DNA from 2 places in the Cellulosimicrobium sp. So1_17 genome. Region 1 is predicted to be linked to the other one. Evidence: riboswitches for the same ligand, from Rfam matches in the RefSeq annotation. Region 1 holds a riboswitch; the other holds the start of a gene.
The links. Region 1 has a riboswitch for thiamine pyrophosphate ahead of ACZCLJ_RS03845 (ECF transporter S component). Riboswitches for the same ligand answer to the same signal wherever they lie in the genome.
Positions count from the first base shown of each region.

Region 2: it holds a riboswitch for thiamine pyrophosphate, as region 1 does, so the genes downstream of both, ACZCLJ_RS15700 (thiamine ABC transporter substrate-binding protein) here and ACZCLJ_RS03845 (ECF transporter S component) in region 1, are expected to answer to the same signal.

Region 1 is NZ_CM143702.1:857,811-862,913, forward strand. Features, by position in the region: gene ACZCLJ_RS03830 (PPOX class F420-dependent oxidoreductase) at 19-486, shown strand; gene ACZCLJ_RS03835 (DUF1330 domain-containing protein) at 520-825, shown strand; gene ACZCLJ_RS03840 (Rv2578c family radical SAM protein) at 833-2,491, opposite strand; TPP riboswitch at 2,631-2,752, shown strand; gene ACZCLJ_RS03845 (ECF transporter S component) at 2,859-3,494, shown strand; gene ACZCLJ_RS03850 (ABC transporter ATP-binding protein) at 3,487-5,103, shown strand, end outside.
Region 2 is NZ_CM143702.1:3,566,823-3,571,925, reverse strand. Features, by position in the region: gene ACZCLJ_RS15710 (ABC transporter ATP-binding protein) at 1-401, opposite strand, end outside; gene ACZCLJ_RS15705 (ABC transporter permease) at 401-2,140, opposite strand; gene ACZCLJ_RS15700 (thiamine ABC transporter substrate-binding protein) at 2,137-3,225, opposite strand; TPP riboswitch at 3,293-3,396, opposite strand; gene ACZCLJ_RS15695 (DUF4235 domain-containing protein) at 3,508-3,774, shown strand; gene ACZCLJ_RS15690 (hypothetical protein) at 3,835-5,103, shown strand, end outside.

The DNA of each region.
Region 1 (5,103 bases):
CCCACCAGGAGGTTCCGCATGCCCCGCACCATCGCCACCGCCCGCCGGATCGAGCGCGACGAGCTCGTCGGCCTGCTCCGCTCGCGCCACGACGGGGTGCTCGTCACGACGCGTTCCGACGGCTCGCCGCAGCTGAGCCCGGTGACGTACGGGGTCGACGACGCCGGCCGGGTCGTCGTGTCGACGTACCCCGAGCGTGCGAAGGCCGCGAACCTGCGTCGTCGCCCGCAGGCGTCGCTGCTGTCGCTGGGGCCGGGGTTCTCGGACCCGTGGGTCCAGGTGGACGGGACGGCCGAGGTGATCGAGCTGCCCGACGCGGTCGAGCCGCTCGTCGACTACTACCGCGCGATCTCCGGCGAGCACCCGGACTGGGACGAGTACCGTGCGGCGATGGTGGCCCAGGGCAAGTGCCTCGTGCGGGTGACGATCACACGCTGGGGTCCGGTGGCGACGGGTGGCTTCCCGGCCCGCCTCGCCGACGGCTGACGCGACCACGCGTCCGGGCGTACCGTGCGGCGCATGACGATCATGGTGTGCGTCCTGCTGTGGCCGACCGGTGACGCCGACGCGCTGTCCCGCTACGAGGACGAGGTCCTCGCGCTCGTGCCGGTTCACGGCGGTCGCGTGGTGCAGCGCGTGCGCGCGCTGCCCGGCCAGGACCCGACCGCGCCCTGCGAGGTGCAGGTCATCGAGATGCCCGACGACGCGGCGCTCGCCGAGTACATGGCGGACCCGGCGCGTGTCGCGCTGGCCGAGGTGCGCGACCGCGTCGTGGCCCGCACGGAGATCGTGCGTGTCGCTCCGGTGCCGGCGAGCACCGCCTGAGCGAGCCTCAGAACAGCACCTGCTCCACGCCGCCGCCCGCGAGGTCGAGCGCGCCGCCGTCGACCGGCATGCCCGCGAGCGCTCCGGCGGTCGGCGCCGCGGTGGTGTCGCGGGCGAGGCTGCCACGGGGGTACGCGCCGTCGACGGGCGGCTCGGCCGCTCCGAGGCCGCCGAGCTCACCGCGTCGGTAGCGACCCTCGACGCCCGACGGGCCGCGGTGGCCCGAGACGGCGAAGCCCCGGGTCTCGAGCATCGGGCGCACGCGGTCCCACAGCCAGGACCGGTAGGCCTTCGACGCGTACGTGCCGCGCTCGTAGACCCGCTCGTACCCCGGGACGAGGCGCGGATGCTCGCGCGCGAGCCACGCCATGAACCACTCGCGCGCCCCGGGCTTGAGGTGCAGCGGCAGCACGGTCACGCCGGTGGCGCCCGCGTCCTTGACCGCGTCGAGGAGGTCGGTGAGCGCGCGCGTGGAGTCGGTCAGCCAGGGCAGCACGGGTGCGACCATGACGCCGCACGGCAGGCCCGCGTCGCGGACCGCGCGGATCAGGTCCAGGCGCGCGCGAGGACTGGGTGTGCCGGGCTCGACCGACGCCTGCAGACCGGGGTCGAGGAGCGCGAGCGACACCCCGATCCCGACCTCGACGCGCGACGCCGCGTCGACGAGCAGCGGCAGGTCGCGGCGCAGCAGCGTCCCCTTGGTGAGGATGGACAGCGGCGTGCCGGAGTCCGCGAGCGCCCTGATGATGCCGGGCATGAGCCGGTAGCGACCCTCGGCGCGCTGGTAGGGATCGGTGTTCGTGCCGAGCGCCACGGGTTCGTGCACCCAGGACCGCTTCGCGAGCTCGGCGCGCAGCACGTCGTCGACGTTGACCTTCACGACGACCTCGCGGTCGAAGTCCTCGCCCGCGTCGAGGTCGAGGTACTGGTGCGTCGGACGCGCGAAGCAGTTGTGGCTCACGACCCCGTCGGCGACGAAGTCGCGTGTCCCGGTCGTGATGTCGACCAGCTCGACCTCGTCGCCTGCGCCGCCGAGGGCCTCGAGCGCCTCGACCCGCAGACCCTCGCCGCCGGTGACGTCGCGACCGAGGACCGGCGCGGAGCCGTCCGGCGCGGCCGCGAGGTCGCGCAGCGCGTGACGTCCCGGCCCGACGAGCACGTCGCCCAGCGCGAGGTGGGCGCGACGCCCGTCGCCCCCCACGACGTGTCGCCACCCCCGTTCGGTGAGGAACCGGTGGTCGCCGCTGGCGACCAGACGCGTCCCGTCGGCCAGCGTCACGCGATAGGCACGCTTGCGCATGGTCCAGCGGTCGAGCACGCGCGTGCGGACGTACCGGCGGTAGGCGCCGTGCGCCTCGGTACCGACGATCTCGTCGCCCACCCGCAGCTCGCCGACGGGCCGGTGCGTGCCGTCGGCCAGGAGCACCGGGGTCTGCGGGCTCAGGCAGTACGAGCAGGCGTGGCTGCAGCCGCGGTACGGGTTGACCGTCCAGCGGAACGGCATGCGCGACATCGCGGGCACCTTGGACAGCGCGCTCTTGGCGGTGACCTCGTGGAACGTGATCCCGGCGAACTCGGGCGTGCGGACGCTGCGCACGAGACCGGCGCGCTCCAGCCCCGGGAGCGCCCCGTCGTCGACGCCGATCGCCTGTCCGTCCCACCTCACGCCATGATTCGAACAGGTGTTCGACGCCGGTGTCAAGGTGGCGTGCTGACGAGGCGGGCGGCCGGCGAGGCGGAGGCCGACGCGCCCGCTCCCCGAGACGGGGGATTGTCCCGAGCCGCGTCTGCCCCTAGGGTCGGCACGAACGCCCCCGGGGAGCGCACGAGCGCTGAGAGTGCCGGCCGGACATCCGTGTCCCACCGGCAGACCCGTGGAACCTGATCTGGTTCGTACCAGCGAAGGGAGCAGGGCCGACGTCACCGTCCCCTGCGCCTGCACGCGCCCGCGCGACCGCGCACCCGGGGCACGTGCGCGCGCGGGTGCGGGACGCGCCGTCGTGCACCCGTCGCGGCCCGACGAAGGGACCCGCATGACCGAGCCCACCGCCCGACCCGTCGCACGACCCGTCACACCCCGGCCAGGAGCGTCCCGGCGACCTCGCGGCCTGACGCTCCACGAGACCGTTCTCGTCGCGGTCCTGGGCGTCGTGTTCGGCTTCGTGTACTGGGCGCTCGTCCAGCTCTGGGCGCCGCTCCAGCTCGCGATGGGACCGCTCGCCGACCTCGCCGCGAACGTGCTCGCCGGCGCCTGGATCGTCGTCGGACCGCTCGCGACGTACATCGTGCGCAAGCCGGGCGTCGGGATCCTCACGGAGACGCTCGCCGCGCTCGTCGAGGTCGTGTTCCTCGCCTCGCCCGCCGGACCGCTCCTGCTGCTCGTCGGGCTCGTGCAGGGGGTGGGAGCCGAGCTGCCCTTCGCCCTCACGCGCTACCGCCGCTACGGATGGTGGGTCTTCGTCGCCTCCGGCGTGAGCGCGGCCCTCGTCACGTACGCGTTCAACGCGGTCCGGTTCGGCTGGCTCGGCCAGGACTACGCGATGCTCCGGCTCGGCGTCCAGGTCGTGTCGTGCGTGCTGCTGTGCGGGATCGCGGCACGCCTGCTCGGCGACGCGCTCGCGCGCACCGGCGCCCTCGACGCGTTCGCCATCGGGGCGCGCCGTGGCTGAGGTCGCGCCCGCCCCCGCCGCGCCCGGGACCGCGGCCGTGCGGACGCGGCGCCTGTCCGTCAGCGTCGGCCACGACGCCGTCCCCGTGCTCGACGCGGTGAGCCTCGAGGTCGCGGAGGGGACCGGGCTGCTCGTCGTCGGACCGTCCGGGTGCGGCAAGTCGACGCTCCTGCGCGTTCTCACCGGGGTCGTCCCGCACACGCTGCCCGGGCACGTGACCGGCGACGTGCAGGTCGCCGGCCACGACCCCCGGGAGATCCCTGTGGCACGCCTCGCCGCGGAGATCGGCCTGGTGCAGCAGAGCCCCGGCGACCAGCTGTGCCTCGGCGGCGTCGAGGACGAGCTGCGCTTCGCGCTCGAGAACCGCGCCGCCGACCCGGCCACGGTCGACGACCGGACCGCGCACGCCCTCGCCACGGCGGGGGCGACGCACCTGCGCGCGCGGTCGACGCACGCGCTCTCCGGCGGCGAGGCGCAGCGCGTCGCGCTCGCCGCCGCGCTCGTCACCGACCCCGCGCTGCTCGTCCTCGACGAACCCACCGCGCTCCTCGACCCGCAGGGCGCGCGCGAGGTGGGTGCCCTCGTCGCCCGGCTCGCCGACGGCCCGGGGCGGCGGGCGCTCGTCGTGGTCGAGCACCGCCTCGACGAGCTCGGCGACCTGCCCGACGCCACGCTCGTGCTCGACGACGGCGGGCGCGTCGTCGCGCACGGCTCCACCCGCGCCGTCCTGCGCGAGCACGCGCAGCGGCTCCTCGAGCTCGGCTGCTGGCTCCCTCTCGACGTCCTGCTCGAGGCCGCAGGGGCCCCCGGGCCTCTCGGCTCCGACCGCACCGACGCGTGGCTCGTCGACCTCGCCTCCTCCTCGCGCACCGGCCCGTCCGCCGACCGTCCGGCGCGGGCCGGGCGGGCCCTGCCTGCCACGGCAGGCACGCCGGCACCCCCCGTGGCGCTCCGTGCGCGCGCGTTCACGGTGACACGGTCCGGCGCACCGGTCGTGCGCGACGTCGACCTCGACCTGTGTGTCGGCGAGGTGCTCGCCGTCGTCGGACCCAACGGGAGCGGGAAGTCCACGCTGCTGCGCGGGCTCGCCGGGCTGGAACCGAGGTCGGGCACGCTCACCGTGGCGGGGCCGGCGCCCGTCGCGATGGTCTTCCAGGACCCCGAGCACCAGCTCCTCGCACGGACCGTGCGCGACGAGGTCGCGTGGTCGCCGCGCCTCGCGGGCGTCGCGGACCTCGACGAGCGCGTCGCGCGGACGCTCGCGGCGTACGGGCTCACCCACCTCGCCGACGCGAACCCGTTCCGCCTGTCGGGCGGCGAGCAGCGGCGGTTGTCCCTCGCGACCGCGACGGTGCTCGATCCCCCGGTCCTGCTCGCGGACGAACCGACCTTCGGCCTCGACCGCGCCCAGTCCGACGCGACCGCCCGGGTCCTGCGGGACCTCGCCGACCGGGGGGGCGCGGTCGCGCTCGTCACGCACGACCTGACCCTCGTCGCGCGGGTCGCCGACCGCGTGGCCGTCGTCGTCGACGGCGAGGTCGTCGCGGACCGTGAGACGTCGGCGGCGCTCGCCGACGACGCGCTGTGCGCCGGTGCGCGGCTCGCCCGG
Region 2 (5,103 bases), 1.9 Mb from region 1:
TCCGCGATCCCGTACGCGACGTTGCCCGCGACGTCGCGGTGCGGGAAGAGCTGGCCTTCCTGGAACATCAGCCCGAACCCGCGCCGGTGCACGGGCATCCCCGCGAGGTCGTCGCCCGCGAAGCGCACGGTGCCGCCGGCGACCGGCTGGAGCCCGGCCACGGCGCGCAGCAGGCTGGACTTGCCGCAGCCGCTCGGCCCGAGCAGCGCGAGCACCTCGCCGGGGGCGACGTCGAGGGAGACGCCCGCGACCGCCGTCGTGCGCGGGTCCCGGCGGGAGGCGCCGTCGTACCGGACGACGACGTCGCGCACCTCGAGGCCCGCGCCGTCCGCCGCGTGCTGCACGGGTCGCGGTGCCGGGCCGGGCGCGACGGGCCGCGTGGTCGGGTCGGTGTGCACCATCAGAACTCTCCTCCGGGGCGGTCGCCGCGCAACCGCTCGGCGAGCAGCATGACGACGGCCGTGAGCAGGGCCAGGACGACGCTCGCCGCGAGCGCCATGCCCTGGTTCTCGGCACCCGGTCGCCCGACGAGCCGGAAGATCACCACGGGCAGGGTCGCGGTGTCGGGGCGGGCGAGGAACGACGTCGCGCCGAACTCGCCGAGCGACACCGCGAACGCGAACCCGACCGCGAGGCCGAGCGACCGCGCGGCGATGGGGCCGTCGACGCTGCGGAACACGCGGCCGGGCGCGGCACCGAGCGTCGCGGCGGCCTCCCGGAGGCGCGGGTCGATCGCGCGCAGCGTCGGGAGCACCGTGCGCACGACGAGCGGGATCGCCACGACCGCCTGCGCGATCGGCACGAGCAGGCCCGAGGTGCGCAGGTCGACGTCGAGCCCGAGCGGCCGGTCCAGGGTGATGAGGAACCCGAAACCGACCGTCACCGCGGAGACCCCGAGCGGGAGCATGAAGAGCGAGTCGAGCGCGCCGATCGCCCGGCGTCCCGTGCGCGACCGCGGTCGCCGGGACACGACGAGCGCGACGAGGCCCCCGATCACCACCGCGAGCAGCGTCGCGAGCGCCGCGGTGCGCAGCGAGTTGCCCGCCGCCTCCCACACGGTGACGGACAGCGCGTTGCGCCCGCCCGTCGTGCCGAGGTTCGCGTAGTTGTCGAGACCCCAGCCGCCGCCCGGCACGCGCAGCGACCGCACGACGAGCGTCGCGAGCGGCAGCCCGACCAGCACCACGACCACGACGGCGGTCAGCGCGGCGGGCAGGAGGTCACCGCCGGGCCGGCCGCTCGCCGGACCGCCCGACCCGCGCTGCCACAGCCGCAGCGGGTGCGCAGCGCTCGACGCGGCGGTGAGCGTCAACGCCCGCTCACGCTTCGCGCGCGTGCGGTTCGCGACCGCGAGCGCCGCCACGACCACGACGAGCTGCACGACCGACAGGACGGCGGCGGTGCGCAGGTCGAGGAACTGCGTCGTCTGGATCCAGATCTCGGTCTCGATCGTCCCGTAGCGGATGCCGCCGAGGACGAGGACGACGCCGAACGCCGTCGCGCAGAAGAGGAAGACGATCGACGCGGCGCTCGCGATCGCCGGGGCGAGCGCGGGCAGGGTCACCGTGCGGAACGCGCGCCACGGCGTCGCGCCGAGCGCGCGCGCCGCCTGCTCCGCGCGCGGGTCGAGGTGCTCCCACAGCCCGCCGACCGTGCGCACGACGACGGAGTAGTTGAAGAACACGAGCGCCACGACGATCGCCGCGAACGTCCCGTCGAGCCGCAGGAACCCGAGCGGCCCACCCTCGACGAGGAGCGTGCGGAACGCGACGCCCACGACGACCGTGGGCAGGACGAACGGCACGGTGACGAGCGCGCGCAGCACGCGCCGCCCGCGGAACCGGCACCGGTACAGCACGTGCGCGCCGGGCACGCCGAGGAGCAGCGAGAACGTCGTCCCGAGCACGGCCTGCCACAGCGTGAGCCGGACGATCCGCCACGTCCGCGGGTCGGAGAACACCTCGGCGAACCCCGACAGGTCGAGCCCGCCCTCCGGCCCGACGAACCCCCGCGCGACGAGCGCCACGACCGGCCACGCGAAGAACACCCCGAGGAACACCAGCGGCACCGCCGCCGCGACCCCCCACAGCAGCCCGCGCCGAGCACGGGACCACCCACGGCCGAGCACCGGCGTGGTCAGTCGACGACCGTCGCCGTCCACGCCTTGATCCACTCGTCGCGGTGCGCGTCGATGTCCTCGGGCGCGACCTCGAACGGCTCGTCGGCGAGCGGGGCGAACTGCTCCCACTCGGCGGGCAGCGCGACGGTGTCGTCGACGGGGTACATGTACATCTGGCCCGGGACGTCGGCCTGGAACGCCTCGCTCACGAGGAAGTCGACGAGCTGCTGGGCGCCCTCGGGGTTCTCGGCCCCGGCGAGGACGCCCGTGTACTCGACCTGGCGGAAGCACGTGTCGAGCAGCGCGCCCGTCGACGACGACGTCCCGTCCTCGGAGACCGTGAACGCGGGCGAGGTCGAGTACGACAGCACGAGCGGGCGGTCGCCCGCGCCCTCGCCGCCGGAGAAGTCGACGGAGTAGGCGTCGGACCAGCCGTCGACGACCTTGACGCCGTTCTCGCGCAGGTCGGCCCAGTACTGCTCCCAGCCGTCCTCGCCGAACGCGCCGACGGTCGCGAGGAGGAACGCGAGCCCGGGCGACGACGTCGCGGGGTTGGTCACGACGAGCAGGTCCCGGTACGCGGGCTCCGCCAGGTCCTCGAGCGTCTCGGGCTCCGGCACCCCGGCCTCGGTGAACCACGCGTGGTCGACGTTGATGCACACGTCGCCGACGTCGACGGGCGTCAGCTCGCCGTCGCCGACGGCGTACGGCTCTGCGGACGCCGGGAGGTCGGCGGGCGTGTACGGGTCGAGCACGCCCTCGTCGATCGCGCGGGTCGCGAACGAGTTGTCGATCCCGAACACGACGTCGCCGAGCGGCGAGCCCTTGGTGAGCACGAGCTGGTTGACGAGCGCGCCACCGTCGCCGGGGGCGACCTGCTCGACGGTCAGCCCGCTCTCCTCCTCGAACGCGGCGAGCACGTCGTCGCTCACCGCGAAGGAGTCGTGCGTGACGAGCGTGACGGTGCCCGACGACGCGCCGTCGCCCCCGGCCGTGTCGTCGCCCCCGCTGCACGCGGCAGCGGCGAGGAGCGTGACCGCGGCGAGGGACGCCGTCGTGACGTGACGGCCGGGCCGCGCTGCCCGACGACGGGTGGTGTGCTGCATGTGTCCTCCCCGGACGTTCAGGAGGGGTCCATCCGCCAGCGTCGGCGCGACGGCCGACGCGGACGGGTGATCGAGATTCCCGACTTCCTCCACCGGTGCTAACCGGATCAGGTTCGAGGGTCTGCGGTGGTCCGCACTCTCAGCTCCCGGGGAGCTCCCCTGTCGTTCCCGGCGAGCGTACACCGCGGTGGCTGCCGCACGGCGTCGACGCAGGCCAGGGACTACGGTGGTGCGCAGCACACCCGGCCCCGCCGGGACCGCCGACCCGATGGAGGAGCACCCGTGGCAGACACCGAGGAGAAGGCCACCCTCGCCGTCAAGGTGGGGACCGTCGCGCTGACGTTCGCGGCCGGCTGGGCGGCGCAGAAGCTCGTCACGCTCGTGTGGGCGAAGGTCACGGGGCACGACGCGCCGAAGGACCTCGACGACGAGGAGGTCGGCATCGTCTCCGCCGTGACGTTCGCGGCCGTCGCCGCGGGTGTCGGCGTCCTCGCCCGCCGGTTCGCCGGCAAGGAGGCCAAGCGCGTCGTCACGCGCTTCCTGTCGTAGTCCTCGGCTCGTCGTGAGCCAGGTCGGGCCCCGGCGCGCAGCCCCGGTACCCTGGCGCGCGTGACGGACCCCGTCCCGATGACCTCGACGCCCGCGCCCGACGCCGGCGCCGCGCCGTCCGTGCTGCGCGCGGGCTCGCGCGTCCTCGTCGACGCCGGACGCCTCCTCGTGCGCCACTGGCCCGCGCTCGTCGCGGTGGCGGTGCTCGCCCAGGTGGCCCACGAGCTCGCGCTGCAGGCGGCGCTCACGGTCGCGCCGTCGTCGGGTGAGCTCGGGCTGCTCGTGCTGTGTTTCTCGCCGCTCGCGACGGTCGTCGGGATCGTCGTCATGCTGCACGTCCTGCGCCGCGAGCCGCGGGACGACCGCGACCGGATCGAGGTGCGCGCTCTCCTCGGGTCGATCGCGTCGGTGCTCGTCCCGTACCTCGTCATCTACGAGTTCTACGGCGGTCTGTCGTCCGACTGGCAGGCGTACGTCGACTCCGCCGCGCTCGACCACGCGTTCGCCGCCGGTGCGGGGATCGAGACCGCCGACCCGATCCCCGAGGGCTTCGGGCTCACCGTCGTGCTCCTCGTGGCCGGCGCGCTGCTCGCCCGTACCCTCCTCGAGCGCCTCGCGAAGCGCCTGGAGCGGGGCGTCGTCGAGGCGGGCGGGGAGGCCCGACGCAGCGCCCGCACGGCCGCCGTGCGCATCGTCGCCGGGTACTGCGAGGTCGTCTGGATCGTCGTCGGCGCCTTCACCGTGACGGCGGTCGTCGGGAGCGTCCGCGAGTGGTGGACGTCGCGCGTCGTCGTCGTCGAGGTGACGACGTGGTGGGACGGCGTCGTCGCACGCGTGGACCTCCTGGAGCCGCTGGTCGCGGCCGTCGGTCCGACGACGTCGCTCCTGCTCGCGGGGATCGTCACCGGGCTCGTGGTGCCGCTCGCGTGGCTCACGCTCGGCACGATCGTCTACGGGGTCGAGGCGGTCGACGTCGTCGACCCCGCGCGGACGCGCGCGGCGCAGGACGGCACCGACGGACGCGCGACGCGTGTCGTCGACCGGGTCAACCGCACGCTCGGCGAGAAGCGTGCCCAGGCGGCCTGGGGCTTCATGCTCGACCCGGGTCGGCGGTTCGGCGGCCTCGTCGGCGCCCTCGGCATGCTGTGGCGCAGCCGCTGGAGCGCGGTCCTGCTGTTCTGCGTCGCGTTCGCGCTGCTCACGCTCGCCGAGCAGACCGTCTTCACGGCGGCCCAGGCGGTGCTCGGCCAGCCCGGCATCGTCGCGTGGCGCGCGGTGATCGGCCCGCTCGAGACCGTCGCGACGGTCGTCGTGCAGGTGCTCACGACC